Regions from separate parts of the Arthrobacter globiformis genome, predicted to be linked through region 2. Evidence: predicted binding sites of a transcription regulator. Region 2 holds the regulator's gene; the other holds the start of a gene.
The links. The regulator LexA, encoded in region 2, represses DNA repair genes until DNA is damaged. The targets are predictions, from matches to a motif close to TCGAACANNTGTTCGA.

Region 1: QFZ33_RS00800 (LexA family protein) is a predicted target of LexA. The motif match lies at 3,297-3,312, and genes of this name have one in related genera.

The regions. Positions count from the first base shown of each region.
Region 1 covers NZ_JAUSXI010000001.1:163,908-169,981, reverse strand. Annotated here, with positions in the region: gene QFZ33_RS00820 (metal-sensitive transcriptional regulator) at 24-380, opposite strand; gene QFZ33_RS00815 (universal stress protein) at 662-1,168, opposite strand; gene QFZ33_RS00810 (hypothetical protein) at 1,346-1,546, shown strand; gene QFZ33_RS00805 (Y-family DNA polymerase) at 1,576-2,859, opposite strand; gene QFZ33_RS00800 (LexA family protein) at 2,852-3,283, opposite strand; gene QFZ33_RS00795 (hypothetical protein) at 3,460-3,747, shown strand; partial or broken gene QFZ33_RS00790 (WD40/YVTN/BNR-like repeat-containing protein) at 3,823-4,954, shown strand; gene QFZ33_RS00785 (MoaD/ThiS family protein) at 4,964-5,251, shown strand; gene QFZ33_RS00780 (hypothetical protein) at 5,257-5,493, opposite strand; gene QFZ33_RS00775 (ROK family transcriptional regulator) at 5,664-6,074, opposite strand, start outside.
Region 2 covers NZ_JAUSXI010000001.1:1,993,851-1,999,924, forward strand. Annotated here, with positions in the region: gene QFZ33_RS09110 (ATP-dependent DNA helicase) at 1-1,208, shown strand, start outside; gene lexA (transcriptional repressor LexA) at 1,253-1,999, opposite strand; gene QFZ33_RS09120 (LysM peptidoglycan-binding domain-containing protein) at 2,309-2,677, shown strand; gene QFZ33_RS09125 (histidinol-phosphate transaminase) at 2,756-3,874, shown strand; gene hisB (imidazoleglycerol-phosphate dehydratase HisB) at 3,934-4,560, shown strand; gene hisH (imidazole glycerol phosphate synthase subunit HisH) at 4,557-5,294, shown strand; gene QFZ33_RS09140 (hypothetical protein) at 5,295-5,453, shown strand; gene priA (bifunctional 1-(5-phosphoribosyl)-5-((5-phosphoribosylamino)methylideneamino)imidazole-4-carboxamide isomerase/phosphoribosylanthranilate isomerase PriA) at 5,529-6,074, shown strand, end outside.

The sequences.
Region 1 (6,074 bases), 1.8 Mb from region 2:
GGCTGGTGGTTGGTGGTTTGCGGCTAGCGCAGCAGGCGTCCGATGGCACCCGCCGCCTCCTTGACCTTGAGGTCGATGGCTTCAGCCCGCAGGTCAGGATCAGGTTCGGAGGCCGCCCCGACAACGCAATGGCCAATGTGTTCTTCCACAAGGCCCAAGCTGACGGCGTGCAGGGCCTTGGTCACGGCCGCCACCTGCGTCAGGATGTCGATGCAGTACTTGTCTTCCTCAACCATCCGGGCAATTCCACGGACCTGTCCCTCGATCCGTCGGAGACGGCGCAGGTACGCATCCTTGTCGGCCGTGTAGCCGTGCTGCGGGGCTTCAGCAATCGCTTCTTCGTTAGGCGCCGTCGGCGTCCGTCCTTCGGAAGTTTCCATGACCTCAAGTTATACCCCTAGGGGGTATTAGTCAAGGATGGGGGCAAGCCGAAGTGGATGCGAAAGGTGATGGTGCGGAAAGGAATGGTCCGGTGCCGGAGGTTTTCGGGCAACAAAAAAGCTCCGGAGCGCGTTATTGGGGGATACGCACTCCGGAGCAGTCTTTGGGCGGGCCTCATCGGCCTGCCTGATCAGCTTACTTGCCGGGTAGCCAAGTTGGCCACCACCTCGAATAACTACTTTCGCTTTACTTTTCTGCGGCTGCCTTGTGGCGCGACTGACTATTCGGCCCGGTCCTGGTGTGCGGCCATCCGGAACGGGACCACCAGCACGGGACGGCTTTGATGGTGGGTGAGCCAGGCAGCCACGGAGCCGTTCAGGAGTTCCGTGATCCGGTGCCCGAAGCCGCGCTCCGGCGTGCCCACGATGATCATCGGAGCATCGACTTCCGATGCCAGCCTGCCGAGGGCCCGGGCGGGATCCCCGGCCAGCGTGCGCAAGGTCCACGCCGGCCCTCCGTCCTGCATGGCCGAGCCGATGGCCGACTTCAGATCCGTCGTTACTGAACGGATGTCGTCGTCGTCCCTGTCGGGATGCAGGGAAAGCCGGTGCGCAGAGCGCGCGGGATCCCACTCAACCAGGTAGCTTGCCTCGTCCACGTAGGCGCACAGCAGCGGGGCGGACAGCTTTTGGGCCAGGGTGACGGCGGTCTTGAGGACCTCCGGATGCTGGCCGGGAACCATACCCACTAGGAGGGGAGGCGGGCCGCTGAAATGCTCTGCATCCATAATCAATTGTGTGCCTGCAGCATCAGGAAAGACCAGAGCCCCTGCCGCCTGCGCCCCAGCTCAGCGGCGGTTTTCAGCCCTGCGGTACGGCTGCTGCCCCGTGGAGAAGAGTGCTGATCTTCCCTTGAATCCCGGCCGCGGCGAGCCTAGCGTGGAGACGTAGAAAGGCGGCGTCCCATGCAGATTTACATGTGGTGGCTTGATCTGGACTTGAAAAGCAAGGAGTGGCTTCGCGAGAACCTGCGGGCCGGCGACGTTCCGGTGTTCGTGATGCAGGGGATTGCCGAGGCGGGAGGTCCGCACCCGGACACGCCGCAGGCAATCCTGACCGAAGCCGAGTGGGATTTCATCGAGACGCAGTCTGAATTTGTGGACTGACTGATCGCGGACCGGTTCGCCGCTGCCGGTCATGCCGCGCGCACCACCGGCAGCTCGTCCCAGTGCGTCGTGTAGCGCGGCGAACGCATTCCGCGTTTCATGCTCCAGTCCAGGTCGCTCCTCAAGCCTGCGAACCCGAGTCCAATGGTGCCCCTGCCGTACTTCCGGCTGATCTGTTCAAGCAACGGGCCGATCCCGCGTTCCTCGTGCGGGTTGGTGAAGGGCTCAAGGGGCTGCTGGCTGTCGGAGGGCCGCAGGTCGGTCACCATGATGCCGGCGCGGGCGTATTTGACGCCATCCTGGATCGCGGGAAGCAGGGCGTGGGCAGCCCTGGTGAGCAGTACCGGGTCTGAGGTGGGCATGGGCAGCGGAACGCACACCGAGGGAAACGACTTGTCCTTCGGGTTGTAATGGGACGTGCCGGCGAACGCGGTGAGGACCTTGGCCTGAAGGTGGTGCCGGGCCAGCCGGGCACTGGCCTGCTGCGCGTAAACGCTCAGGACCTGGCGAAATTCGGGGACCGACGTCAGGGGAGTGGAAAACGAGCGCGAGAAGATCAACTGATCCCGCCCCAAGCGTTCCTCCTCCAGCGGTATGCAGGGTGTTCCACGCATCTCCAGCACGGTGCGCATGAGCACTACCGAAAAGCGGTCGCGCACCATCACCGGATCGGCCCGGCTGAGCTCCAGGATGGAGCAGATCCCCACGGCGTTCAGCCGCTTCTCCAGCCGCCCCGCCACGCCCCAGACCTCCGATACCGGCAGCCGGGCCATGAGCAGTTCACGTGCTTCCGGGTCCATCGACTCCCAGCGGCACACCCCGCCGAGCGCGGGGTTGTTCTTTGCCCACCGGTTGGCGAGCTTGGCGAGCGTCTTGGTGGCGGCGATGCCTACGCACACGGGCACCCCGACGTTGCGCTGGACCGCGGCCTTGATGGTCCGGCCGAGGCCCACCACCTGTTCGGGGCTGCCCTTGACGCCCAGGAAGGCCTCATCGATGCTGTACACCTCAAGCCAGGCCGAGTAGCGCCCCAGCAGCTCCATGACGCGGGCGCTGATGTCGCCGTACAGTTCATAGTTGCTGGACCGGGCAATGAGGCCCCATTCCTTGGCCCGGGGGGCGAGCTTGAACCACGGTTCGCCCGTGCTGATCCCCAGGGCCTTGGCCTCCGGACTGCGGGTCACGGCGCAGCCGTCGTTGTTGGAGAGCACCACGAGCGGCTTGCCTTCCAGAGAGGGGTCGAAGGCCCGCTCCGCACTGGCATAAAAGCAGTTCACGTCCACCAGCGCTATTTGCTGCCGAGTGCTAGACATGGTGGAGGCACCTCGTGGCCACGCCCCAGATGGTGAGGTCGGCCAGCGCCGGGACGTTGATGTCCGGATACAGAGGGTTGGCGGCCTGGAGGACCACACCCGCCGCGGTGATCTTCAGCCGCTTAATGGTGAGTTCCCCGTCCAGCACTGCGACGACCACGGACCCGTCGCGAGGTTCCAGTGCCCGGTTGACGATCAGTTCGTCGCCGTCGCTGATGCCGGCCTGTTCCATCGAGTCCCCGGATACCCGCACGATGTAGGTGCTGGTGATGTCCTTGATCAGGTGCTCGTTGAGGTCGATCCGCCCGTCAAAGTAGTCCTGGGCGGGGGACGGGAAGCCCGCCGCCACGGCCACAGGCGAGATCAGCACCAGCCGAAGGGAAAGTCCCGCCTCTATCACGCGGGGTCCAATGATCACACCCACAACACACCCTTTTTCGAATATATGTTCGATAACTCAGTGTAGTCCCCGGGGCTGACAGAGTGTATTCCGGCCAGGCAGCGGTTGTCTTCATCACACGTTGGCCGTGCCGTCTCTGTCATAGCGGGTCTGCGTCGCATACTGGTCTCATGGGGATGCAAGGCACAGGAGGATCAGTGGTGGAAACCTTGAAGAGGGTGGTGCGGAACGAGTACTTTCCGGCAGCGGCCGTGCTCATGCTGGTGGTGCTCTTTTGGGTGGCGGGCCTGTTGGGCGGCCTGTCTCTGCTGAGCCGGAGCCAGCCCCCGATCGCCACGCTGACATGGTTGCTGTTCGTTTACGCTGCCGCCGTCCTCACGCCCCTGGCCGGAATCCTGGCCGCCGCTGACCTGATCCGCCGCTGGTGGCGAAACCGCCGTGGCGCGAAAGCCGGCACCGCCAAAGCCGGTGCGAGGATCGGGTCCTAGGTCCCGGCCGGGCAACGAGCCCGGGAAAATCCGTGGGGGCCCAAACCATTGCAGCCCCTCTGCCGGAGTGGTTGCATGGGGTGCATGAATGCCTCAGAGAGTTTCGTTTTAGCGATCGGGACCAAAAAAGGCCTCTGGCTGGCCACCAGCCAGGACCGGAAGCAATGGTCCTTTTCCGGCCCGCACTTCCTGATGAGCGAGATACCGAGCATCGGAATCGACACGCGGGGACGGCCGTACACGCATTATGGTGGGGGTGCGGTCTGAGCATTGGGGTCCGTACGTTGCCCACTCGGATGACCTCGGCGCCAGCTGGACCGAGCCCGAGCAGGGCGCCATCAAGTTCCCCGAAGGCACCGACGCCGCCGTGGAACGCATCTGGCAAATCTACCCCGATGCCGAATCCCGCCCGGGGGTGGTCTGGGCCGGTGCGGAGCCGATCTCGGTGTGGAAATCGACCGACGGCGGCGAGCACTTCGAGCTGAACCGCGGACTGTGGGACCACCCGCACCGCAGCGAATGGGGCGCAGGATATGGCGGCGCGGCCGCCCACTCGATCGTGGTCAACCCCTCCGGGGACGACGTGCACGTGGCCATGAGCACGGGAGGCGTCTACCGCTCGCTCGACGGCGGGACGTCCTGGGAGCCGCGGAACAAAGGCATTTCCGCCTACTTCATGCCCGATCCCAACCCGGAATTCGGCCAGTGCGTGCACAAGATTGCGGCGGATGCCGCCGTCGAAGGCCGCCTTTACGCGCAGAACCACCACGGCGTGTACCGCACCGACGACAATGCCGAGAACTGGGAATCGATAGCGGAAGGCCTGCCGGCCGATTTCGGGTTCGTCATGCTGACGCACCCCAGGCGGGCAGGCACGGCCTGGGTTGTTCCCCTGAAAGCCGACGGCGAACGCATCCCGCCGGACGGAAAGCTCGCCGTGCACCGTACCGACGATGCCGGTTCGACGTGGAAGCGCCTGGATTCCGGGCTGCCGCAGTCAGAATTCAACGCGGTGCTCCGTGACGCGGCCTCCGTGGATTCCGCAGAACCCGCCGGGGTGTACTTCGGAACCCGCGGCGGCGCGGTGTATGCCAGCGCCGACGAAGGTGAAACCTTTGCGGAAGTGGCGTCCCATCTTCCGGATGTGCTGTGCGTTCGCGCTGCCGTAGTGGCCGGAGCCCCGGTTGCAGCGGGGACTCCCGCATGAGGATGTGCGGTGGCTGAGATCAGCGTGGTCCTTCCCGGCGTCCTCCAGCCGCTCGCCGGCGGGCAGTCCATACTGACTACACCCGCCGACGGGGCGGTGAGTGTGGGTTGGTTGCTGGATTCCGTGACCGGGACGTACCCGGTGCTCGCCAGGCGGCTGCGGGACGAGACGGGTGCGCTCCGCCGTTACGTGAATATTTACGTGAACGGCGAGGAGGTCCGGCGTCTCCGCGGTCTGGAAACGGAAGTTTCTGCCGGCCAGGAAGTGCTGATTATTCAGTCCGTGGCTGGCGGTTAGACGGCTCAGGCGACGCGCCAAACGCTGCATTCGTCCGTATTGATGGCCTTGCGCATGCCCGAGTGATGATCCATGATCCACACGACACCGATGCCCGGGGCCGTCTCCTGGACGCTGCCGCGGCGGACGATGACGTCGTCATAGCAGGGGCCCACCGACAGGCGGGCCTCGATCTCGTCGCCGCGATGCAGCTGGTCCAGGGCACGGACCCGGGTGATGTGGGGTTTGGCTTCCTTCAACATGGCGTGGCCTCCTGAGCTGGAGCTGGTGCCTGCAATTGCCGGCACAACCAAGTGTGGCGTGACATTGTTGCGCCCGCGTTTCCTGCCCGTTAGCGCCCGGTTAGTTTCCGGCGCCCTGGCGGTTTCGGGTCGGAAATGGGCGTCCCGAACTGCCGCGGAACGGCCGGCGGCTAGGCGAGGAGGCGCTCTAATGCGTGGTCCAGCGCCGTGCGGACGGCCCCCACGAGTGCGGAGTGCTCCCCGAGTGTGGAGGCGGCCAGCCGGGGCCGGGCCGAGTTAAGCTGGCTCAGCTTCTGCTCGAAGACGGGAAGCAGCACGTCCCCGCTGCCGGCGGGACCACCCGCCAGGACCAGCAGTTCGGGGTCAAGGAGTGTGCTCACTACCGCTGCCGCCCGCGCCGTGCGCTCCATCACCACTGCCACCACTTCGACGGCGGCCGGCTCGCCGCGGCGGGCGGCCTCAACCACCATCTCGGCCGTGACGTCCTCGGGGCGGTGCCCGCAGAGTTCCACAAGGACGCTCCCGACGGGGGTCTCGGGACGGTCGCCGGCAAGGATCTCCGCAGCGGCGATGGCGCCAAG
Region 2 (6,074 bases):
TGGCCATGGTCCATGCCGCAGCGTCCGGCGCCCGCAAGCACACCGGGATCACTGTTGACGCGCTCAACACAGCGGCCGCCAACCTCGAGGTGGCTCTTGCCGGCGTTCCCAGCGGCTTGCTGCCCAACGGCCTGAACGACGAGCAGCTGGATTGTGTGGACCAGCTTCGTGAGGCCTGCCGGGCGGCGCTGTCGGATTCCAAGGGGGACAGCAATACCACGGCCGACGGCGGGCGGCAGCTCGCACGCTCCCGCCTGCTGGTGATTTTGGAGCTTTGCGAGCGGCTCATCGCCGCCCGGGAAAACCGCGAGGTGGTCTGGTTCTCCCGGAACAGCACGTTTGATCCCCAGCAGGGATACTCGGCGCCGGACGAGACTGCCCCGGCTCTGATCAACATCGCCCCGCTGAGCGTGGCAGGCAGGCTCCGGGAAGGCCTGTTCGCCGGCCATACCGTGGTGCTCACATCGGCCACACTGGCCATCGGCTCTGCCTTCGAACCCGCCGCAGGCGGGCTGGGCCTGGTCGGGGACGGCGCGCCGAGCTGGACCGGCGTCGACGTGGGTTCGCCCTTCGACTACCCCCGGCAGGGCATCCTGTACGTGGCAGGGCACCTGCCGAAACCGGGCCGCGGCACTTCGCCTGAGGCGCTGGACGAACTCGAGTCCCTCATCCGCGCCTCCGGCGGGGGAGCGCTCTGCCTGTTCTCCTCACGGCGGGCCGCCGAGGAAGCGGCAGATGCCCTGCGCACGCGGCTGGATGTCAGCATTCTTTGCCAGGGCGAGTCCACCATGACGGCACTTGTGAAGCAGTTTGCCGACGAGCCTGATACCTGCCTGTTCGGCACGATGTCACTGTGGCAGGGCGTCGACGTGCCGGGCGGGTCGTGCCGGCTGGTGGTCATCGACAGGATCCCCTTCCCGCGGCCGGACGACCCCCTGATGACCGCGCGGTCCCGGGCCGTTGCCCAGGCCGGCGGCAACGGTTTCATGTCCGTATCCGCCACACACGCGGCCATCAGGCTGGCCCAGGGGGCAGGACGGCTCATCCGGTCCACGAACGACAAGGGTGTGGTGGCGGTGCTGGATTCCCGGCTGTCCACGGAACGCTATGGCGGGTTCCTGCGGGCCGCCCTGCCGCCGTTCTGGCCGACGACCGACAGGAAGACCGCCGTCGCAGCACTCGAACGGCTCGCCGGCGCACAGGCCTAAAGAAGCCCCGGGCTATAACAGCCCGGGGCCGAAGATTGCAGCGGCTATAGCGAGCGAAGTACGGAAACCACCTTGCCCATGACAACGGCGTGGTCGCCGAGGATGGGTTCGTACCGGGTGTTCTGCGGAAGCAGCCACGTGTGGCCGTCCCGCTGCCGGAAGGTCTTGACCGTCGCTTCGTCGTCGAGCAGCGCCGCGACGATGTCGCCGTTGACCGCATCGCTTTGCCGCCGGACCACAACCCAGTCCCCGTCGCAGATGGCGGCGTCCACCATGGAGTCGCCCGCGACCTTGAGCATGAACAGTTCGCCGTGCCCCACCAGCTGGCGGGGCAGGGGCATCAGGTCCTCCACCATTTGGTCCGCCAGGATGGGGCCGCCGGCGGCGATCCGGCCGACCAGCGGCACCATCGCGGTGTCCATCGCGCTGGGCAGTTCGGATACGGAAGCGCCTGCGGTGCTAAGGGCGGGGCCCTTGTCCGCGCCGCCGGATTTTGCCGTCCCCGCATCCAAAGTGAGCGGCATCAGGACCTCCATGGCGCGCGGCCGCTTGGGGTCGCGCCGCAGGTAGCCAAGCTTTTCCAACTGCGAGAGCTGATGGGTCACGCTGGAGAGACTGGCCAGGCCGACGGTGTCGCCGATTTCCCGCATCGACGGCGGGTAGCCGTTGTCATTGACCGAGCGCTGGATGGTCTCCAGGATCTTTTTCTGGCGGACGGTTAGTCCTTTGGGGGTCCGCTGAGACCGCGGGCTGCGCTGGGGAGCCTTGCCGTCAGAGGCCTGTGCTGCCATGTTCGCCAACGCCTTTCCGTTCCTCCCGGCCGCGGTAGCTGCAGGGGCCGGGAACTTCCGGCCTGAAAAATGTCAGACCCTGCTGATCAACTGCAGATGTGGTTGTTCTGTGATTTCAAACGTAGGCCAGCCACAGTGCTTTATCAAACATTTGTTCTAGCGAGTCTCGACTTAATTCGTTGATAAGTGCTAAAACTAGGAAAAGCAAAGTTCGAACATGTGTTCTAGTCAGGGTCGCTTGTCAGCCCGGTGTTCGAACCGTTCGTTCGAACTCGAGGCGCTACAACTTGGTCCAGGAGGGCTCACGCCATGTCAGCTTCAACAGCAGCATCAACTTCAACGCCACTGTCCCGGCCCGGCAAGCCGCCGCGCCTACGCCTCACCCGCCGGGGCCGGATTGTCCTGATCGGCCTGCCGCTTGTCCTGCTTGCCGCCATGATCCTGACTCTTGCCGGGTTCCTGAACTCCCCGGCCAAGGCTGCAGACAATGCCAGTGGCCTGACCGTTACGCCCACCGTTTCGGTCACGGTGCAGCCCGGTGAATCACTGTGGGCCATCGCAGGACAAGTCGACCCCGACCGCGATCCCCGGGACGTGATTGCGGATATCGTCCAGCTCAACGACCTTCAGGCCGGGAGGGTAATGCCCGGCCAGCAGCTGTTTGTGCCGAATAAGTAGGGGCGACGGAGCACGGTTCCCGGGCGCCGGAACCGTCACAGTTTCCGGCCAGCCCTCCAGGTTACTTAAACTGTCTAGGTGACTGACCAGCTTGAGCGACTGAACCGACTGCCCCTTCGGACCAACCTGAGGGGGCTTTCCCCCTACGGCGCCCCGCAGCTTGATGTTCCGATCCTGCTCAACGTCAACGAGAACACGCATGGCGTGCCTGCCGACGTGCGGGCGGCCATCACCGCGGCCGTAACCGAGGCCGCCGCCGGACTCAACCGGTACCCCGACCGCGAATTCACCGAACTGCGGGAAGCCTTGGCCGAGTACCTTGGCCACGGGCTCAGCGCGGACAACCTCTGGGCGGCCAACGGCTCCAACGAGGTCCTCCAGCAGATTCTCCAGGCCTTTGGCGGCCCGGGCCGGTCGCTCCTGAGCTTCCCGCCGACCTACTCCATGTACCCGCTCCTCGCCAGCGGCACGGACACCGCCTACATCGCCGGCAGGCGTGCCGACGACTATGGCCTCAGCGCCGGGTCTGCCGCGAGCCAGGTGCGCGAACTCCAACCCAACATCGTCTTCCTGTGCTCGCCCAACAACCCCACCGGCACGGGCCTTGGCCTGGATGTGGTGGAAGCAGTCTACGAGGCCGGGGAAGCCAGCCAGGCGGTGGTGGTCGTGGACGAGGCCTACCACGAGTTCGCGCACGACGGCACGCCCAGCGCCCTCACCCTGCTGCCCGGCCGGGAGCGGCTCATCGTCTCCCGGACCATGAGCAAGGCGTTCGCTCTTGCCGGCGCCCGCCTGGGCTACATGGCCGCGGCCCCGGAGGTGACAGACGCCCTCCGGCTGGTGCGCCTGCCCTACCACCTGTCGGCCGTCACGCAGGCAACCGCCCTCGCGGCGCTGCAGCACCGCGAGGCGCTGATGGCCGATGTCCAGGACATCAAGCGGCAGCGCGACCGGATTGTCGCGGAACTGACGCGGATGGGGCTGCGGCCCGCGGCGTCCGACTCCAACTACGTCTTCTTCGGCGGGCTGGAGAACCCCCATGAGGTCTGGCAGGGGCTGCTGGATGCAGGGGTGCTCGTCCGCGACGTCGGCATCGCCGGCCACCTGAGGGTCACGGCCGGTACTGAGACGGAAACCACAGCCTTCCTGGAAGCGCTGGAAACCATCCTGGCCCGGCAGGCCGCACTTCCGGCCTAAACTTGGATATGGACCAGGTCAGGTCCGCCCCCATCCTTCGTCAAAGGACATCTATCACCATGAGCGACACCGGAATCAAGGCTGCCGAGGCACGGACTGCACGCATGGAGCGCGCCACCAGCGAATCTTCCGTGCTGGTGGAGATTAACCTCGACGGCACCGGAGTGTCGGACATCAGCACGTCAGTCCCGTTCTACGACCACATGCTGACGGCGCTGTGCAAGCACTCGCTTATCGACATGACCGTCAAGGCCACGGGCGACACCCACATTGACGTCCACCACACAGTCGAGGATGTTGCCATCACGTTCGGCGAGGTCCTGCGCACCGCTCTGGGCAACAAGGCGGGCATCCGCCGCTTTGGCGAGGCCACCGTGCCCCTGGACGAGGCCCTCGCGCACGCCGTCGTTGACGTCTCCGGCCGGCCCTACCTGGTGCACGGCGGCGAGCCCGCCGGGCAGGAGTACCACCTGATCGGTGGCCACTTCACGGGATCGCTGACGCGGCACGTCTTCGAGGCCATTACGCTGCACGCCGGCATCTGCCTGCACATGAACCTCATCGCCGGCCGCGACCCGCACCACATTGTGGAAGCCCAGTTCAAGGCCTTCGCCAGGGCCCTCCGCGCAGCCGTCGAGCCGGACCCCCGCGTCGAAGGCATTCCGTCCACCAAGGGAGCACTGTGACCGGCAAAGTACTGCGCGAGGGCGCAATCCTCGACCCGTCGGCCACGCTGAAGCCGGCATCCCCGGAGGGCAAGCCCACCGTCACCGTCCTGGACTACGGCTCCGGCAACGTCCGTTCTGCCGTGCGCGCGCTGGAACGCGCCGGTGCCGAGGTCATCCTGAGCTCCAAACCCGAGGACGTGCTGAACGCCGACGGGCTGGTTGTGCCCGGCGTCGGCGCCTTCGAAACGGTCATGCGCGAGCTTAAGGCCGTGGATGGAATCAGGATGATCGGACGCCGCGTTGCCGGTGGCCGTCCGGTCCTCGGTATCTGCGTCGGCCTGCAGGTGCTCTTCGAGGCCGGCGTCGAACACGGAACCGAAGCCGAAGGCATGGGGGAGTGGCCCGGCAAGGTGGAACTCCTCCCGGCCGAAGTGGTGCCGCACATGGGGTGGAACACCGTCAAGGTCCCGGAAGGCTCCAGGCTTTTCGACGGCGTCGAGGGTGAACGCTTCTACTTTGTGCACTCCTACGGCGTCCAGAACTGGGACTTCGACGTGATCCAGCCCCGGATGGCGCCGCCCCTGGTCACGTGGTCCGAGCATGGTGGCCCCTTCATCGCCGCCGTGGAGAACGGCCCCCTCTGCGCCACCCAGTTCCACCCGGAAAAATCCGGTGACGCGGGCGCGCGGCTCCTGAAGAACTGGGTCGACGGGCTCCGTGGGCCAAATTCCCGGCTGGCAGCGGACGCCTAGATGTGGTCAATCCTCCTGATGGGACTGGCCGGCCTCCTGGTGGGCGGCGGCCTGTCCTTCAGGCAGCAGCGCAAGCCGCTCTGGATCCAGATCGGTTTCTACGTGCTGGCCGCCATGTCGCTGCTGGCCGCCTACCTGCTGACCCTTCCCGGCAACTAACCAACTAACCCGCCGTGTGCGCCGCAGAAGTCGCCGCGCACGGGAACCAGCGCCTACAAGAACTGAGGATCCCTGATGACCAGCCAAAACGAGCTGCCGGTACTTGAACTGCTTCCCGCCGTCGACGTCGTGAACGGCCAGGCCGTCCGCCTGGTCCAGGGCGAGGCCGGCAGCGAAACAAGCTACGGAACGCCTCTGGAGGCGGCGATCAACTGGCAGCAGCAGGGCGCGGAATGGGTCCATCTGGTGGATCTGGACGCTGCCTTCGGACGCGGCTCAAACGCGGACCTGCTGCGGGAAGTGGTGGGCCGGCTGGACATCAAGGTCGAGCTCTCCGGCGGCCTTCGGGACGACGAATCGCTGGAGAAGGCACTGGACCTGGGCGTCGCCCGGGTGAACCTCGGTACCGCCGCCCTGGAGAACCCGGAATGGACCGCGCGGGCCATCGACCGCTTCGGTGACCGGATCGCCGTCGGCCTGGACGTCCGGGGAACCACCCTCGCCGGCCGCGGCTGGACCAAGGAAGGCGGGGACCTGTGGGACGTGCTGGGCCGCCTCGAAGAGGCCGGCTGCGCACGCTACGTTGTCACCGACGTGACCAAGGACGGGACGCTGCAGGGG